Regions from separate parts of the Herbaspirillum sp. CAH-3 genome, predicted to be linked through region 1. Evidence: riboswitches for the same ligand, from Rfam matches in the RefSeq annotation. Region 1 holds a riboswitch; the other holds the start of a gene.
What was found. A riboswitch is a leader RNA that binds a small molecule or an ion and turns the genes downstream of it on or off. The one in region 1 is predicted to bind cobalamin.

Region 1 (8,395 bases):
CGAAGCCGCTGGCCTGCAGCGCAGCTTCGATGGCCAGCGGCGTGACCGGGGCCTTGCCGGTGCGCAGCGCATCGAACAGGTTTTCGGTCAGGTGGCAGGCCGACACCATGGCCGGCAGGTTCACGAACCCGGCGCCACCCTTGATGGTGTGGAATGCGCGGAAGACCGCGTTGAGGATTTCAAGGTCATCAGGATGTCGTTCCAGCGTCAGCAGGTGCTCTTCCACGTTGGTGGCGAGCTCCAACGCTTCAACGACAAAATCCTTGAGCATTTCGTCATCCATTAGAACCCCAGGCTATCGAGTAAGTCGTCCACATCGTCCTGACCCATGGCCGTGCCGCCGACGGAAGGGCCATTCATCAGGGTGACCGGTTTGTCGGCATCGATCTGTGCCTTGACTTCCGGCGGTGCATTGTCGCGCAGCAACTGCGCCAGTTCACGCTCGGCACTGGCGGTAATGGCCACGATCTTCTTGATCAGCTGGCCGGTGATGTCCTGGAAATCCTGGGCCATCATGATTTCCAGCATGCGTGCCTTTTCGGCTTCGGTCGATTCCAGCACCGCGTTGGAAAACTGCTGCGAGTCGCCGGCCAGCGCCTTGAATTCGTCGATGCTCATCTGGCCGGCATAGAGCTTGGTCCAGCGGGCGTTGATGTCCTTGGCTTGTTCCTGCAGGCGGTCCTGGGCAGGCATGCCCGAATCCAGGGCATTGAGCACCTTGTTGGCGGCCTGCTCGGTGAGGGTGGCGATGTGTTCCAGGCGGCTCTGGGCGTCCCCGATCTGTTCGGCCACGTCGGTGAGCGAACGATCGTAGCCCAGCTCGCGCATGGAGTCGTGCAGCAGGCGCACGATACCGCCCAGGCGTTCATACATGGGCTTGTCGCTCTGGTCCTCCTGCTCGCCCGCAGCCGCTTCGTCGGTGCCGGCGGCGGTGGCCGCAGCAGCCGGCTCGGCGGTCATGCCCGGTAGCGTCTGCGAGGAAATTTCGTCAAACAATGCTTCCAGATCAACGTCGTCGCTCATGATTACTGATTCTCCCAACAAAGGTGTGCGCTCGTCGGCGCACTGCTGTGCAAAGTTGCCCGTAGGCGGATCTAATGCGTCGTTCCGGGAGGCACAGCCACCACCACTTCCCCGATATCAGACTGATATCGGCAGCCAGAGGCAGTCTCTGAAGGCCCGCAGACCACGACAACGTTCAGGATGACAGGTGAGGCCGGCCGACCACGCAAGGGTCCCCCGGTCGACGATGCCATGGCGCCGAGTATAGGACCGCTTGCCGCTATCTCATCGGCCAAACAGCGAGTGAAATCCCCCATTTGTTTCCATTTTTCCGCCCCGGCACAGGATGGAAACCACGGTTCAAATGTTTTTCGATAAAAAAATCGAATTTGTTCTATATAAAAGCACTGAGGATGAATTCTATCCGTCTTTTTCCTGAAAGCAATTGCGGCTATCCCGCTTGTGCTGATTTACATCATCCGGGGCGTTCGGCTTGTGGCCGCTACGCTGCACGCCTACAATGGCGCGTTTTTGGTGCCCGCCGGCGTGTCCTCGCCGGCAGTTAAACGGGAAACACGCGCCAGTCCCCTGTGTAAAGCAGCAGGTCCGGCCAAGGTGTACTGCCCCCGCAACGGTAACCAGGTGCCGGCGACGATGCGCTGCGTCTCGCCGGCAAGACGCTCTTCCACGCCACTGTGTTTTTGCGCGAACCTTCACTTCGCCACATGGGAAGGCCGAGAGTCATGCCTGCAGTCCGGAGACCGGCCAGAACAGGAGGAGGCTGCACAGTCAACGCTGGTGCGGTTTTCCGTTGATTGCAGCCTGCGGGGAGGCAGGCTGCACCTATCTATTGCTTACATTTTCATGCATATCGCTTATTTCCAGGCCCGCTGCCGCGGTCCTCGCCCCCGTTTTGCCCTGCGTACCACCGGCGCGCTGGTCCTCTCGGTCGTCGCCGCCGCCAGCCAGGCTGCCGATGCCAATGTGCCCCTGTCGGCCGTGGTGGTGTCAGCCTCGCGCTTTCCCAATGACCCGGCATTTCCCCCGGTGGCGGCCACTGTCATCACTGCCGAGCAGATCCGCGATGCGGGTATCGACAACGCCAACGAAGCCATCCGCAAGCTGGGCGGCGTCTATGGGCGCCAGAGCCTGTCCGGCCCGCGCGACTTCCCGCTGGACCTGCGCGGCTTCGGGCCCAATGGCGACCAGAACATGGTGGTACTGGTCGATGGCGTGCGCATTTCCGAAAACGAATTGAGCACGCCCCTGTTGTCGGCCATTCCCATCGAGACCATCGAGCGCATCGAGATCGTGCGCGGCGGCAGCAGCGTGCTTTATGGCAGCGGCGCCACCGGCGGCACCATCCAGATCATCACGCGGCGCCCGCAGGCCAATGCGGTGCGCGGCACCGTCGTCGGCGAAGTCGGCAGCAATGGCCAACGCGCCGGCCGGGCAGCGGTATCGCGCGGCTGGGACAACATGTCCATCGACGCCAGCTATGCCAAGTCGCATGCCGACAACTGGCGCGACAACAGCAAGTCCAATCAGGAAAACCTCAGCACCACCGTGCAATGGTTCGCCAGCGACTGGCGCTTCGGCCTGCGCGCCAACCTCGCGCGCTCTGATTTCGGCCTGCCCGGCAGCCTTACGCAAGCCCAATACGAGGCCAATGCGCGCCAGACCAGCAAGCCGCTGGACCATGGCTCCTATGACAATGACAGCATCACTGCCTTCCTGGAGCGCCGCTTCGGCAGCTTCGACGTGGCAGCCGAGCTGTCGCATCGCGAGAAGATTTCGCGCTCCACCTATGTGAGCAGCGGCTCCACGGCGCAAGCCAACATCCGGACCACCCAGTTTTCGCCGCGCCTGCGCCATGTGATCGACAGCGGCGCGTGGAAGAACGAGGCCATTGCCGGGGTGGACCTGGCCGAATGGAGTTCGGCCACCAATGCCAGCTATGGCAACAGCGATGCCTCCCAGCATTCGAAGGCGCTGTACCTGCGCGATGAAATCGAGTTCGACCGCAACGCCCGCCTCGCGGGTGGCGTGCGCCGCGAGCAGTTCACCCAGCAGAGCGTTTCCGGCGCCTATGGCCGCAACAGCGCGGTCAACGCCTGGGACCTGCAGGCCAGCTATGCGCCGCTGCCGCTGCTGCGCGGTTTCGTCAAGACCGGCCAGAGTTACCGCCTGGCGACCGCCGACGAGAACGGCTTTACCGCCTTGCCCAGCGGCACGGTCCTCAAACCGCAGCGTTCGCATGACGTGGAACTGGGCGCGACCTTGGGCAATACGGCGCGCCAGGTGACGCTGCGCTGGTTCCGCCATCGCGTGCGCGACGAACTGTATTACGACCCGACCGCCAATGGCGGCTTCGGGGCCAACAGCAACCTGGCCCCGACCCGCCACCAGGGCGTGGAGCTGGAAGCGCGCGTGCAGCTGACCGAGACGCTCGGCTGGAATGCCACCTACCAGCACATCGACGCCCGTTTCGACCAGGGCGACAACAGCGGCAAGCAGCTGGCGCTGGTGCCGGCCAATACGCTGTCGACGCGCCTGAACTGGAAGTCGGGCCAGCAGAGTGCCGACGTGGGCGCACGCTGGGTGGACCGCCAGCGCATGGGCAACGACTTTGCCAACACCTGCGCGCGCATGCCGTCCTTCACGACCTTCGATGCCCGCTATGCGGTGCGGGTGAGCGCCTGGGAATTTGCCGTGACCGGCACCAACCTGGCCGACCGCAAGTATTACTCGCAGGCCTATGACTGCAGCGGCGGTTCGGTCTCCGGCATCTACCCGGAAGACGGACGGGCAGTAAAATTCACCGCCCGCTACGACTTCTGATCCTGACCTGACCCTGCCACCGATGCGACGTTACCTGCCCGTGCTGTGCACCTTGCTGCTGCTGTCCCTGCTGGCCTTGTCGGCGGCGGTGCTGTGCGGCAGCACGGGCTGTTTGCGTGTCTCGGCCTCGGCCGACAACGTGGCGCTGCTGCTGTCGCTGCGCGTGCCGCGCGCGCTGACTGCCTTTGCGGTGGGCGGCGCGCTGGCCTTGTCGGGGGCGCTGATGCAGGTGCTGTTGCGCAACCCGCTGGCCGATCCTTATGTGCTGGGGCTGTCCGGGGGATCGGCCGCCGGCGCCTTGCTGGCCATGCTGGCGGCACTGCGGCTGGGCTGGCCCTTGCAGGCGGTGACGGCGCCGGGCGCTCTGCTGGGCGCCGCGCTAGCCATGCTCCTGCTGTTCGGACTGGTGCGTTCCTCGCTGCGGCATCTGGCGATGTCGCCCTTGCTCTCCAGCCAGCGCCTGTTGTTGACCGGCGTGATGCTGGCTGCAGGGTTTGGCGCCGTCATTTCCCTGGCCTTGTCCATCGCACCGGATGCGCAGTTGCGCGGCATGGTGTTCTGGCTCATTGGCGACCTCGATGATGCACGGCTGCTGCCCTTGGCGGCGCTGGTGCTGCTGCTGGCGCTGCTGTGGAGCTGGCGCCATGCCGCTTCGCTGAACCTGCTCGCGCGCGGCGACGCTTTCGCGCAATTGCTGGGTGTGCCGGTGCGGCGGCTGCGGGTGATGCTGCTGTGCGTAGCGGCAGCCTGTACCGCCTGTGCAGTGGCCATGGCCGGGACCATCGGCTTTGTCGGGCTGGTAGTGCCGCATGGTCTGCGGCTGCTGCTGGGCAATGACCAGCGCCTGCTGTTGCCGGCGTGCGTGCTGGCAGGCGGGGCGATGCTGAGCCTGGCGGACCTGCTGGCGCGCACGGTGGTGGCGCCCATCCAGCTGCCGGTGGGCGTGATCACGGCGCTGGTGGGGGTACCTCTTTTCCTGTGGCTGCTGGCGAGGAGCCGCCTGTGATGCCATCTCCTCCTGTGCTCTTGCAGGCGCGCCAGCTGACCTTGCGCGCCGGGTCGCGGGCGCTTCTGCAAGGCTTGGACTGGCGTGTGCAGGCCGGGGAATTCTGGTGCGTGCTCGGGCGCAACGGCATCGGCAAGAGCACCCTGTTGCACGCGGTGGCCGGCTTGCATCCGTTTGAGGGTGAGGTGCTGCTGCAGGGGCAAGCCTTGTCGGCCTTCTCGCCTCTGCAACTGGCGCTGCGGCGCGGGCTGGTGCTGCAGCACCAGCAGGATGCGTTCTCCCTGCCGGTGCTGGAGGCCGTCATGGCGGGCCGCTTTGCCCATGGCGACGGTTGGGGTGGCCCCGGCGCCCACCTCGGCCTGGCGCGGCAAGCGCTGGAGCAGGTCGGCCTGGGCCATCTCGGCACACAGGATGTCCTGCGCCTCTCAGGCGGGGAACGTCAACGCGTGGCGCTGGCAACCTTGCTGGTGCAATCGCCGGCGCTGTACCTGCTGGACGAACCGACCTCCCATCAGGACATCGCCGCGCAGTTGCAAGTCATGCAATTGCTGGAAGGCCTGGCGCAGCAAGGCAAGGCGGTGGTGGCCAGTTGTCATGACATCAACCTGGCGCGGCGCTTTGCCTCTCATATCTTGCTGCTCGATGGCACGAGCGCTAACGCCGGCAATGTCGAAACCGTGATGCAGCCGGCTCTCCTCGCCGCGGCCTTCGGCTGTCGGTTTGAGCAGATCGGCAGCCAGCACGGGGTGGTCTTCGTGGCGAGGTAGGGCGCGCCGCAACGCCGCAGCATTTGTCATTTACTTCATGTTCTCACCGCGCGATATGTTGTATTTGTACAAAATGCCTCGAAAATTCAACGTCAATCTCTTTACTGATATTTACGTATTCTCATCTCCCGATATAATTGCCGCCGGGGAAAACCCTGAAGAAGTTCTGACAATTATCAAGGGAAATCAGGAATGAAAAAGAATATCGCAGCAGCAGTCGCAGCAATCGCAGCAATGATGGCCGCCGGTTCGGTGGCTGCCCAGACCGTCGACAGCGGTTTGTACATCGGCCTGGAAGGCGGCATCGCCTCCATCAGCGCCATCGCTACCCCGACCAATGGCGTGAAGACCTCCGAGACCAACGAAGCCGCGGCCCTGCGTGCACTGGTCGGTTATCAGATCAACAAGAACTTCGCGGTCGAACTGGGCTACTTCGCTACCGACGATTTCAAGCAGGATGGTACCAACCGCACCGGTACTGTGCGTTATAACGTCAAGGCTGATGTCAAGGGCGCGGATCTGTCCTTGATCTACAAGTTCACCGAATTCGTGCCGGGCCTGTACCTGAAGGCGGGTGCTACCCATTCCAAGGTCTCCCTGACACTGAACCAGCCGGCTGGCTCCTCCAGTGCGTCGCAGAGCGGTACCGGTTACCTGTTCGGCCTGGGCTATGAGTTCGCCGTGGCCCAGAGCGTCGGTATCAACGTCGGCTACACCCGCTTCGAAAAGCTGGGTGGCGAAAGCAACAACAAGATGAATCTGTACTCGGCTGGCGTGAAGTACAAGTTCTAAGATTGACCTGCAGTTTTGCGGGTCTTGAAATCCCTCCCTTGTGGAGGGATTTTTTTTGCCCGTGCAATTTGATGACGATCTGTTTTCCCGTTGCAGGTCGGGCAGGCTTTTCCCATTACGCCGCAGAGGGGAAAGTCAAACTTTCATCAAATCTAGAAAAGCTTCTGGAGTGACATCGAACTCCATCGACAAAGCAGCTGAACTTTGGTGTTGGACAGCCAGCGCAATCCTGATGCTCATTAATATCGCGCCCGCTTTCCGATGCCGCTGTCTGGGCCGGATGGCAATCTCCGCGCGGGCCGTTTGCCGTTGCGGGTCTGTCAAACATGCACTTACTTTGTCGGGGTAATGATGAAAAAAATCAAATTGCTGGTTTCCGGGACGATGCTGCTGGTGACCTCCGTCGCATCGGCGCAGGCGGTAAAGGCTGACCAGGGATTCTATGTGGGCCTGGAAGGTGGTGCCGCCACCTACGATATCGATATCGAACGCCACCATGATGTCCGCGAAAACAATGATGCCGGCATGGTACGGCTGGGCGTGGGTTATCAGTTCAATCCCAATTTTTCGGTGGAGGCTGGTTATTTCCGGATCGGGGATACGACGCTGGAATATCGCGACAGATATTCCCGGGAGTTTTACAGCGGCGATGTGAAGGGCTTCGATCTGCTGGCGACCTATAAATTCACCAGTGTGTTGCCGGGAGTGTATGTCAAGGGCGGGCTTACCTTGGCAACATTGACGGAGACTGGCTCCTATGAATTCAACGATGGCTACACGTCATCGGTCAGCCATGAGCGTGCAAGCCAATCGGGAGCTGGCTATCTGCTGGGGTTGGGCTACGAGTATGACGTGACCAAAAGCGTCAGCCTCAACGGCGGTTATACCCGCTACCAGAGCCTGGGCGGCAATTCCAAAGCTGACGTCAATCTGTTCAGCCTGGGCCTGAAATATCGCTTCTGAGTGCTTCATTCCGGCGCCACGCATCCCTCCTCGTGAGGGATGTTTTCATTGTGCGCGTGTTGCTTGCCGCGCCTGGTCCAACTTCCCGCACACTTCCTGGGCCGCCTCCAGTACCCGTGGCCCGGCGCGGTTCAGCCAATCCGCATTGACGGTATGGAGCTGCCCGTCGCGCACGGCACGCAGGCGTGGAAAGGCTTTCCAGCGCTCCAGCGGCTGGTCGCGCGCGTCGCCCGCCGTGAGGATCACTTGGGGATCCGCTGCCACGACCGCTTCCACACTGACCGTGGGCGCCAGTTGCGGCAGGTCGGCGAAGATGTTGCGGCCGCCGCACAGGCGCAGTACGGAGGAGACCATGTGCTGGCCGTTGAGCGTCATCAGCGGCTGGCTCCAGATCTGATAGAACACGCTCACCGGCGTACGGCCGCGATATTGCGTTTCCAGCTGCTGCCAACGCGCACGGAAGGCGGTCGCCGCTCCCTGCGCAGTGGCCTCGGTACCGGCCAACTGGCCGAGACGTTCCAGCGAAGAAGCGATCATGCCGAAATCGGCCGGCTGGCTCTCGAAGACGGGAATGCCCAGGCTGCGCAGGCGCGCCAGTTGCAGGGGTTTGTTGCCGCTGTGCCAGGCCACGATGAGATCGGGCTTGAGGCTGGCGATGCGCTCCAGGTCGAGCGCGTTGTAGCCGCCCAGGTTGGGCAGCCGCGCAGCTTGCGGGGGATAGTCGCTGTGATTGCTGGCGCCGACGATCTGTTCGCCCGCGCCGGCCGCGTACAGCAGTTCGGTGACATGCGGCGCCAGGCTGACGATGCGGCGCGCGGGCTGGGGCAGGGTGACGTTCTGGCCCAGGTCATCCTGGACGGTGATGCTCGCCTGGGCCGCGCCGGCGGCCAGCAGTCCGGTGAAGAACAGCAGCCTGGCCGCCAGCGCAGGCATGGATCAGATTTCCAGGTTGTCGATCAGGCGCGTGGCGCCCAGCTTGGCGGCCGACAGCACCACCAGCGGTGCGCCTTGCTCCATGTCCGCA
Region 2 (8,395 bases), on a different contig from region 1:
TTGCCTGATGGCTACATGCCCAGCCCATGCTGCGCGTGTAGCCATTTTCTTCATCTCTGAAAAACTGCCTTTTCTTACCGCCCGCATTTCTCGTGGCCCAGCGCCGCGCTGCCAGCTTTTTCCTTCATTTCAGCATCAAACCTGCCTTCTCCAGCGCGGGTTCGGCCGGAAAACCTCGCCCCAATCTCCTCTGCTGATTGAGACTTTTCCGGTTCAACTCCGCTTGCATTTGTGGAACCATTCGGTTTTTTTGGCCGCAGTAGGTCGATGGAGCCAGTCCCGCCCGGGCCTCCATCCCGCTGTGGTCGAACAAGGAGTGGCGCCGTGTTCCCCTATCCCCCGCAGCCTTCCGGTTTTCCGCCCGCGCGCCGTCCTGTGGTGCAGGCGGCGCTGCCTCTTTTCGTGCTGGTGCGGCATGGGGCCGGCAGCGCCTGGCCGCAGCAGGTCTTGTGCGAACCCGTGACCAGCGGGGAGGCCGCAGGCACCGATGCCATGGTGCTCTATTTTTCTCCCCTGGAAGCCAGTATCGACGCGCTCTGGCAGGACTTGCCGCCGGAGCGCTACCAGGTTCTCCCGGTCTCGGCCTTTACGCCCGATGACCTGCTGAGGCGCCACCACGGACGCCTGCCGGTCTGCCTGCACCTGGCCTGGGGCGCGCAGGACGGCTGCCTGGCGGTACGCGCGCAGGGCGGCCCGGTGCGGATTTCGTCAGCCAGCGTGGCCCAGGTGTCTGCAATGACGGACACCATCCCGCTGGCCATCAGCCACGCCGAACTGGCCGGATATGCCCGGCTCTGGGAGGATGCCGGGCTCTTCGCCCATAGCGAGACCCATGCCCGCCTGCTCGCCTTGTCCCCGCAGGAACGCCATCGCCACGCCGAGCGCGCCCTGATGCGCATACCGGGCAAGGCGCTCCCCGGGCAACAGATCAACCAGCTGGCGCTGTACGACGCCGAATCGGCGCAATGGCACTTCATCGCGCTGGATCTGCTTGCCGGGCAGGACTGACTTCCTGCCGTGCATTGAGAGTTTTCTGATATTCACGGCCTGCTCCTTCTGCAACCATGGCTGACAAGTGTGTCGCCACGCCGCCGTCCTGACCCGTCGTCCGTAGAAGGAGCTCTCCATGATTCGCTTCCTTGCCCTTGCCTCTGCCTGGAAAGCAAGCGCATTGCGCTGCCTGCCGCTGGTGCTGCTCTTTGTCTGTTTCGCGGCATTGCCGGGTTCACCCGAGCCGCCGGAAGAGGTGTTGGACAGCTGCCTGGCGGTCGACCGGATTCCCCTGAGTGCGGTCAGCATCGATCCCGTGGCGGGGCGGGTGGAGGTCATGGAAGGCGGCCCCGCTTCACCTTACCGGCTGTATCTGCCCGATGGCGACAACCGCACGCTGCGTATCGGCTATGCCAGCGGCAAGCCGCCCGGCCGTGATTACCTCTTCGTGAACTCGCACCGCGGCTACCTCGACCGTGCCATCGGGCTGGCGCCGGACGCCCCAGCCCGGCTGGAGCGCCCGCAAAAAGCCTCCTTTGCCATGCTGGGCTACTTGGGCGAGCGCTACCTCTGCCTGATGGAAATGCACGGGCAGGGCAGCCGCAATCGGAAACGCTCGGCCTATGTGGCCCGCATTCCCATGCGCATGGGCGTGGAAATGAGCCTCTACTACAAGCTGGCGACTTTGCCGGCCTCGCCACAGCTGCCTGCTTTGCCATCCCCTTCGTCCTCTTCGCCGGCGCCGGCCGCGTTGCCACGCTGAGGGCGCTTGCGGCTGACTGCCTTTCATACGTGACAATGCAGGTTGCCCAAGCCTGCCCCCGCCTTTATACTTCGCCCCTTAGCATTGCTTCTGGTATCCCGTGCGCAGCCGCGCCCGGGATTGAAACGGGAAGCCGGTGCGGCCGGTGCCACAGCATCGTGCCAAAGCCGGCGCTGCCCCCGCAACGGTAAGCGAGGAAGGACACGCACTACGCCACTGTGCCCCGCGCATGGGAAGGCGCCTGTCCCGAAGCCCAGGCTTCCCCTCGCCAGCCCGGAGACCGGCCCGAAGCAAGTTCTTGAATGCATCGCGGAGGGCGATCATGCGGAAAGCTTCCATCATTTCCCGCTGGTGTGAACCGGCGCCGTCAGCCGACGGCGGGATCGTGCTTGGGCGCTTGCCGTGTGGTTTCCTTCGTTTCATCCACCCGTCCAAGGAAATCGCATGTCCACTCCCTCCGGCCTCAATGCCCGTCACACCGCTGATTCTTCCTCTTCCAGCCACACCGGCAGCCAGGTCTGGCGCGACCGCATTGCGCCCTCGCTGCTGGCCTTCGCGCTGGGCGTGGCGCTGATCTACGGGGCCGGCTTCGCCTCCAAGGTGGAGCTGCACAATGCCGCCCATGACGGCCGCCACTCGGCCGGTTTCCCCTGCCACTGAGGAGCGGACGATGAACTGGACCGTATTCCGGCGCATGGCGTCGGCAGTGGTGGTGGCAGGCGCCTTGTCGGGCGTGCTGCTGTCGGGCGTGCAGCAATTCCAGGTCGAAAAGATCATCCTCAAGGCCGAGGAATATGAAAAGGCCGGCGAATCTGCGGCCCCGGCAGCCGATGACCATGCCCACGAGCCGGGTGCACCGGCGGCTGCACACGAGCACACCCACGCCAACGCGCATGAGCACGAACACGCGCATGACGCCAATGCCTGGGAGCCGGCTGACGGCGCCGAGCGCACCGGCTATACCGTGCTGGCCAACGTGAGCATGGCGGTCGGTTTCGCCCTGATGCTGGTGGCGGCCTTTGCCCTGAGCGGACGCCGCATCACCTGGCGCAGCGGCCTGCTGTGGGGCCTGGCCGGCTATGGTGTGTTTTTCGTCGCGCCCTCGCTGGGCCTGCCGCCGGAAGTGCCGGGTACCTTGGCCGCGCCGCTGCAGGCGCGCCAGCTGTGGTGGGTGATGACGGCGGTAGCGACGGCGGCCAGCCTGGGCTTGTTCGTCTTCACCCGTGGCTGGCCGTGGAAGCTGGTGGGCGTACTGCTGCTGGTGGCGCCGCACTTCATCGGCGCGCCCCAGCCGGAAGTCCACGGCAGCGTGGCCCCGGAAGAGCTGGCACAGGCCTTCATCCGCGCCACCGCAGCAGCCAATGCCGTGTTCTGGCTGGCCCTGGGCGGGCTGACCGGTTTCTTCTATCGCCGTTTCGCCTGATTGGCGGGTCTGGCGGGCCCAGGCGGGCCCCTGTCCGGCGTTGCGGCGCCGGGGAAAGCAAAGCATCAAAGCCATGAGAACTCATCATCGTCACGTGCTCATGTGCGTGGGTCCGCGTTGTACCGAAAACGGCGTGCTGGCCGAAGCCATGTTCGGCGTGCTGGGCGAACAGATCGACGCCCGTCCCGAGCTGCGCGTCAAGCGTACCCGCACCCACTGCATGGTGGCCTGCAAGGCGCAGGCGCCGGTGGTGGTGGTCTATCCCGAGGGCGTGTGGTATCGCTGCGCGGATGCCGCCGCCATCGAGCGCGTGGTGGTGGAGCACCTGGAAGGCGGGCGCGAAGTGAGTGACCTGGTCTTCCATCGGCTGGGGAGCGGCGACGTACTGCCGGAAGCGGAGGTCACCGATGCATGAATCCATGGCCCGTATCGTCCTGCTGACGCACGCCCCGACCGACCTGGCGCTGCTGGCCGCGGCACGCGCGCAGCTGCCGGCGGATTTTCCCACCGTGGCGGGATACGACCTGCAAGCCCTGCAATCGGGCAGCGATGAGCAGGGCCAGCCGCTGCGCACGCTGGCCACACTGCTGCGCGCGGAGCTGGCCAGCGCGCAGGTGATCGTGCTGCGGGTACTCGGACGGCTGGGGGCAGTGGCCGGTTTTCCTGAATTGCTGCGGGCCGCGCGCGCCGAAGGGCGGCACCTGATCGTGCTCTCCGGCACCGGCGAGCCCGATGCCGAACTGGCCGCGGCTTCCACTGCCGCACCGGATGTGCAACAGCAGGCGCTGGCGTATTTCAACGGCGGCGGCAGCGTCAACCTGGCGCAGCTGCTGCGCTGCCTGTCCGACCGCCTGCTGCTCAGTGGCTACGGCTACGAGCCCGCGCAAGCCTTGCCCGAACACGGCCTCTACCATCCCGACCTGGAACAGGATGCCGGCCTCGACGACTGGCTGGCCCTGCGTGCGCAGGCCCCGGCGGGCAAGCCGGCGGTGGGCATCATCTTTTACCGGGCGCACTGGCTCTCGGGCAATACCGCCTTCATCGATGCGTTGGTAGCGGCACTGGAGGCGCGCGGCATGGATGTGCTGCCGGTCTTCACGTCCTCGCTGCGCGTGTCGGCCAGCACTGGCGCGGCCTTGCCCCCGGCGCTGGCGTATTTCGCCGAGGGCCGGGTCGATCTCATCATCAACACCACCAGCTTCGCCATGGGCGAGATCACGGCTGGCGGCGTTACACCCGCAGGCTGGTCGGTCTCGGTGCTGGAGCAGCTCGACAGGCCGGTGCTGCAGGCCATCACCAGCGGCATGACGCTGGACCAGTGGCAGCATTCCACGCGCGGCATGAATCCGCTGGATGCGGCCATGAACGTGGTCCTGCCCGAATTCGACGGCCGCGTCATCGGTGTGCCGCTATCCTTCAAGCACACCAGCCAAGCCGGCGTGGTGCAGTACCAGGCCCTGCCGGACCGTGTGCGCCGCATCGCCGGGCTGGCGCAGCGCCTGGTGCGCCTGCGCTGCACGCCCAATGCGCAAAAGCGCATCGCCTTCATCTTCACCAATTCCAGCAGCAAGGCCGCACAGATCGGCAATGCCGTGGGACTGGATGCGCCCGAGTCGCTCATGGCCGTGCTGCGCGCGCTGGCGGCCGATGGCTACGGCATCGGCGACCTGCCCGACACCGGCACGGCGCTGATCCACGAGCTGGTGGATCGTTGCTCCTACGACGACATCCTGCTCACCGAAGACCAGCTGCGCCGTGCTGCCGCACGCATCCCGGCGGCGCGCTATGCGCAATGGTTCGACGCCTTGCCGGTTGCCTTGCAGGCCAGGATGCAGCGCCAGTGGGGCGCCGCACCTGGTGAGGCTTACGTGCACGACCAGCACCTGGTCATCGCCGGCCTCGACCTGGGCAACGCCTTCGTGGCGCTGCAACCGCCGCGCGGCTACGGCATGGACCCGGACGCCATCTACCACCAGCCCGACCTGCCGCCCACGCATCACTACTACGCGCTGTACCGCTGGCTGGATGAAGAATGGGGCGCGGATGCCATCGTCCACGTCGGCAAGCACGGCACCCTGGAGTGGCTGCCGGGCAAGGGCGTGGGCCTGTCTGAAGAATGCTTCCCGGATGCCTTGCTGGGCGACGTGCCGCTGTTCTATCCCTTCATCATCAACGATCCCGGCGAAGGTTCGCAGGCCAAGCGCCGCGCCCATGCCGTGGTGGTGGACCACCTGACACCGCCCATGACGACCGCCGACAGCTACGGCGCGCTGGCGCAGCTGACGCAGCTGGTGGACGAGTATTACCAGGTCGAGGTGCTCGATCCCGCCAAGCTGCCGCTGTTGCAGCAGCAGATCTGGGAGCTGGTGCGGCAGACCAATCTGGATACGGACCTGCAATACAAGCTGCTGCATCATGACCACGATCATGACCATGGGCACGGTCACGGTCACGACCACGCGCATCACCATCATCACGGCCATCATCATCACGATGACCATCATCACCATCACGGTCACGACCATGACCACGCGCACGACGACGGCGCGCTGCCGCACGCCCTGAGCGAACTGGATGGTGCCGGTGTGGCCCACCTGATCGAGGATCTCGACGGCTACCTGTGCGAACTGGGCGCAGCCCAGATCCGTGACGGCCTGCACATCCTCGGCCGCATGCCCGATACGCAGCAGCTGCCGGACATGCTGGTAGCCCTCACGCGCCTGCCCAACCAGGACCTGCCGGGCCTGCAGGAGGAAGTGGCGCGGCTCTTCGGCCTGTCGCTGGACATGCTGCTGGAGCACAAGGGCCGCCGCCTCAACATCGACGATGCGCTGTCCCGCACGGCCGGACGCGCCATCGTCACCCGCGCCGATGCGCTGGAGGCCATCGATGCGCTGTGCCTGTCGCTGATGCAGGCCCTGCAGCAGCAAGGCTTTGCGGTGCAGGCCATCGAGGGCGTCATCCAGACCTTGTTCGCCCCGCTGTTCAATGCTCCCAACGAAGAAAAGCCGCGCCTGCAACCCACGCAGCAGAAAAGCGCAGGCAGCGTTCTGGGTGGCATGCGCGCCATGGCGCGACCGGCCGCACCGCTCAAGCGCGCAGTACCGGCCGCTTCCATCAAGGCCACCGACACCAGCGCCGTGCGCCGCATCCTGGCCTTCGCCTGCGAGCAGCTGGTGCCGCGCCTGCAGCGTACCGAGGAGGAAATCAGCAACCTGCTCAACGGCCTGCGCGGTGGCTACATTCCGGCCGGACCCAGCGGATCGCCCACACGCGGCATGGCCCATATCCTGCCGACGGGACGCAATTTCTACTCGGTCGATCCGCGCAGCGTGCCCTCGCAATCGGCCTGGCGCGTGGGCCAGCAACTGGCGCGCGAAGTGCTGGAGCGCCATCACCGCGAGAGCGGTGACTATCCCGAGAGCGTGGCCATCAGCATCTGGGGCACCAGCGCCATGCGTACCCATGGCGACGATGTGGCGCAGATCCTGTCATTGATGGGCGCGCAGCCGGTCTGGCGCGAGGGCAACCGGCAGGTGGCCGGGGTCGAGCTGATCCCGCTGGATCAGCTGCAGCGTCCGCGCATTGACGTGACCACGCGCATCAGCGGCTTCTTCCGCGATGCCTTCCCGCAGTTGATCGAACTCATCGACGATGCCGTCCAGCTTGCCATCGCCGCGGATGAGCCCGAACACCTGAACTTCGTACGCAAGCACTACCTGCGCGATCTGCAGGAGGCCATGCAGGGCGGACTGGGCCAGGCCGAGGCGGCTGCACAGGCGTCTTATCGCGTCTTCGGCGCCAAGCCGGGCAGCTATGGCGCAGGCATCCTGCCCCTGATCCAGGAAAAGAACTGGCAGGACCAAGCCGACTTCGCCGAGGCCTACATCAACTGGGGCGGCTATGCCTACGGCCGCAAGGTGCAGGGTGCGGACCAGCGCGAGGCCTTCCGCCAGCGTCTCTCTGGCGTGCAGGTGGCCTTGCACAACCAGGACAACCGCGAACACGACATCTTCGACAGCGATGACTACCTGCAGTATCACGGCGGCATGATCGCCACCATTCGCGCCTTGTCGGGCCAGCAGCCGCGCCATTATTTCGGCGACAGCCACGACCCGCAGCGCGCCGCCGTGCGCGACCTGAAGGAAGAAACCCTGCGCGTCTTCCGCGCCCGCGTGGTCAATCCCAAGTGGCTGGCCAGCATCCGCCGCCACGGCTACAAGGGCGGATTGGAACTGACGGCCACCGTCGATTACCTGTTCGGCTACGATGCCACCGCGCAAGTGATGGAAGACTGGATGTACCAGCAATTGGCCGAAACCTACGGTTTCGATCCGGCCATGCGCGAGTTCCTGGAACAGGCCAACCCCTGGGCCCAGAACGCCATCGCCGAGCGCCTGCTGGAAGCCGCCAGCCGGGGCATGTGGCAGACACCTGCAGTACAGACCATCGAACAGTTGCGCTCACTGTACCTGCACAGTGAAGCCCTGCTGGAAGCGCGCGGTGAAACCGTGCGCGGCAGTGAACATACCAAGGACATGCAATGACGGCGCTCCATGCCTATCCCTTCGCGGCCATCGTCGGCCAGCCGCTGCTGAAGCAGGCGCTGCTGCTGTGTGCAGTCGATCCCGGCATCGGCGGCGTGCTGGTGCGTGGCGACAAGGGCACGGCCAAGAGTACCGCCGCCCGTGGCCTGACCCAGGTACTGCCACCGATTACCCTGAACGAGGGCTGCGCTTTCCATTGCGCGCCGGGCCAGCCAGCCAGTGCCTGTACAGTTTGCAATACAGACCCGGTACAGCGCCAGGACACCGTCCCCTTCGTGACCTTGCCACTGGGCGCCACCGAAGACCGCGTACTCGGTTCGCTCGACCTGCAGCAGGCGCTGCAAGGTGGCCAGCGCGCATTCCAGCCGGGCCTGCTGGCGGCGGCGCATCGCGGCATCCTCTACATCGATGAAGTCAACCTGTTGGCCGATCACCTGGTCGATGTGCTGCTGGACGTGGCCGCCATGGGCGTGAACTCGGTCCAGCGCGAGGGCATCTCCATCAGCCATCCCGCGCGCTTCACGCTGATCGGCACCATGAACCTGGAAGAGGGCGATCTGCGGCCGCAATTGCTGGACCGCTTCGGTCTCATGGTGGAGGTGAGCGCACCCACCGACAAGACCGTGCGCGCCGAGGTGGTCCGTCGCCGTATCGCCTTCGAGACCGATCCTG

Region 2: another riboswitch for cobalamin. It lies ahead of FYB76_RS25535 (CbtB domain-containing protein); the one in region 1 lies ahead of FYB76_RS21360 (TonB-dependent receptor).

Annotation. Positions count from the first base shown of each region.
Region 1 covers NZ_VSWE01000017.1:99,018-107,412, forward strand. The annotation lists gene FYB76_RS21350 (chemotaxis protein CheA) at 1-283, opposite strand, end outside; gene FYB76_RS21355 (protein phosphatase CheZ) at 283-1,023, opposite strand; cobalamin riboswitch at 1,518-1,787, shown strand; gene FYB76_RS21360 (TonB-dependent receptor) at 1,867-3,843, shown strand; gene FYB76_RS21365 (iron ABC transporter permease) at 3,866-4,849, shown strand; gene FYB76_RS21370 (ABC transporter ATP-binding protein) at 4,849-5,616, shown strand; gene FYB76_RS21375 (outer membrane beta-barrel protein) at 5,809-6,408, shown strand; gene FYB76_RS21380 (porin family protein) at 6,760-7,371, shown strand; gene FYB76_RS21385 (cobalamin-binding protein) at 7,417-8,304, opposite strand; gene panC (pantoate--beta-alanine ligase) at 8,308-8,395, opposite strand, start outside.
Region 2 covers NZ_VSWE01000029.1:33,555-41,949, reverse strand. The annotation lists gene FYB76_RS25545 (hypothetical protein) at 325-1,008, shown strand; gene FYB76_RS25540 (hypothetical protein) at 1,127-1,753, shown strand; cobalamin riboswitch at 1,828-2,057, shown strand; gene FYB76_RS25535 (CbtB domain-containing protein) at 2,198-2,413, shown strand; gene FYB76_RS25530 (CbtA family protein) at 2,424-3,176, shown strand; gene FYB76_RS25525 (ferredoxin) at 3,250-3,591, shown strand; gene FYB76_RS25520 (cobaltochelatase subunit CobN) at 3,596-7,723, shown strand; gene FYB76_RS25515 (putative cobaltochelatase) at 7,720-8,395, shown strand, end outside.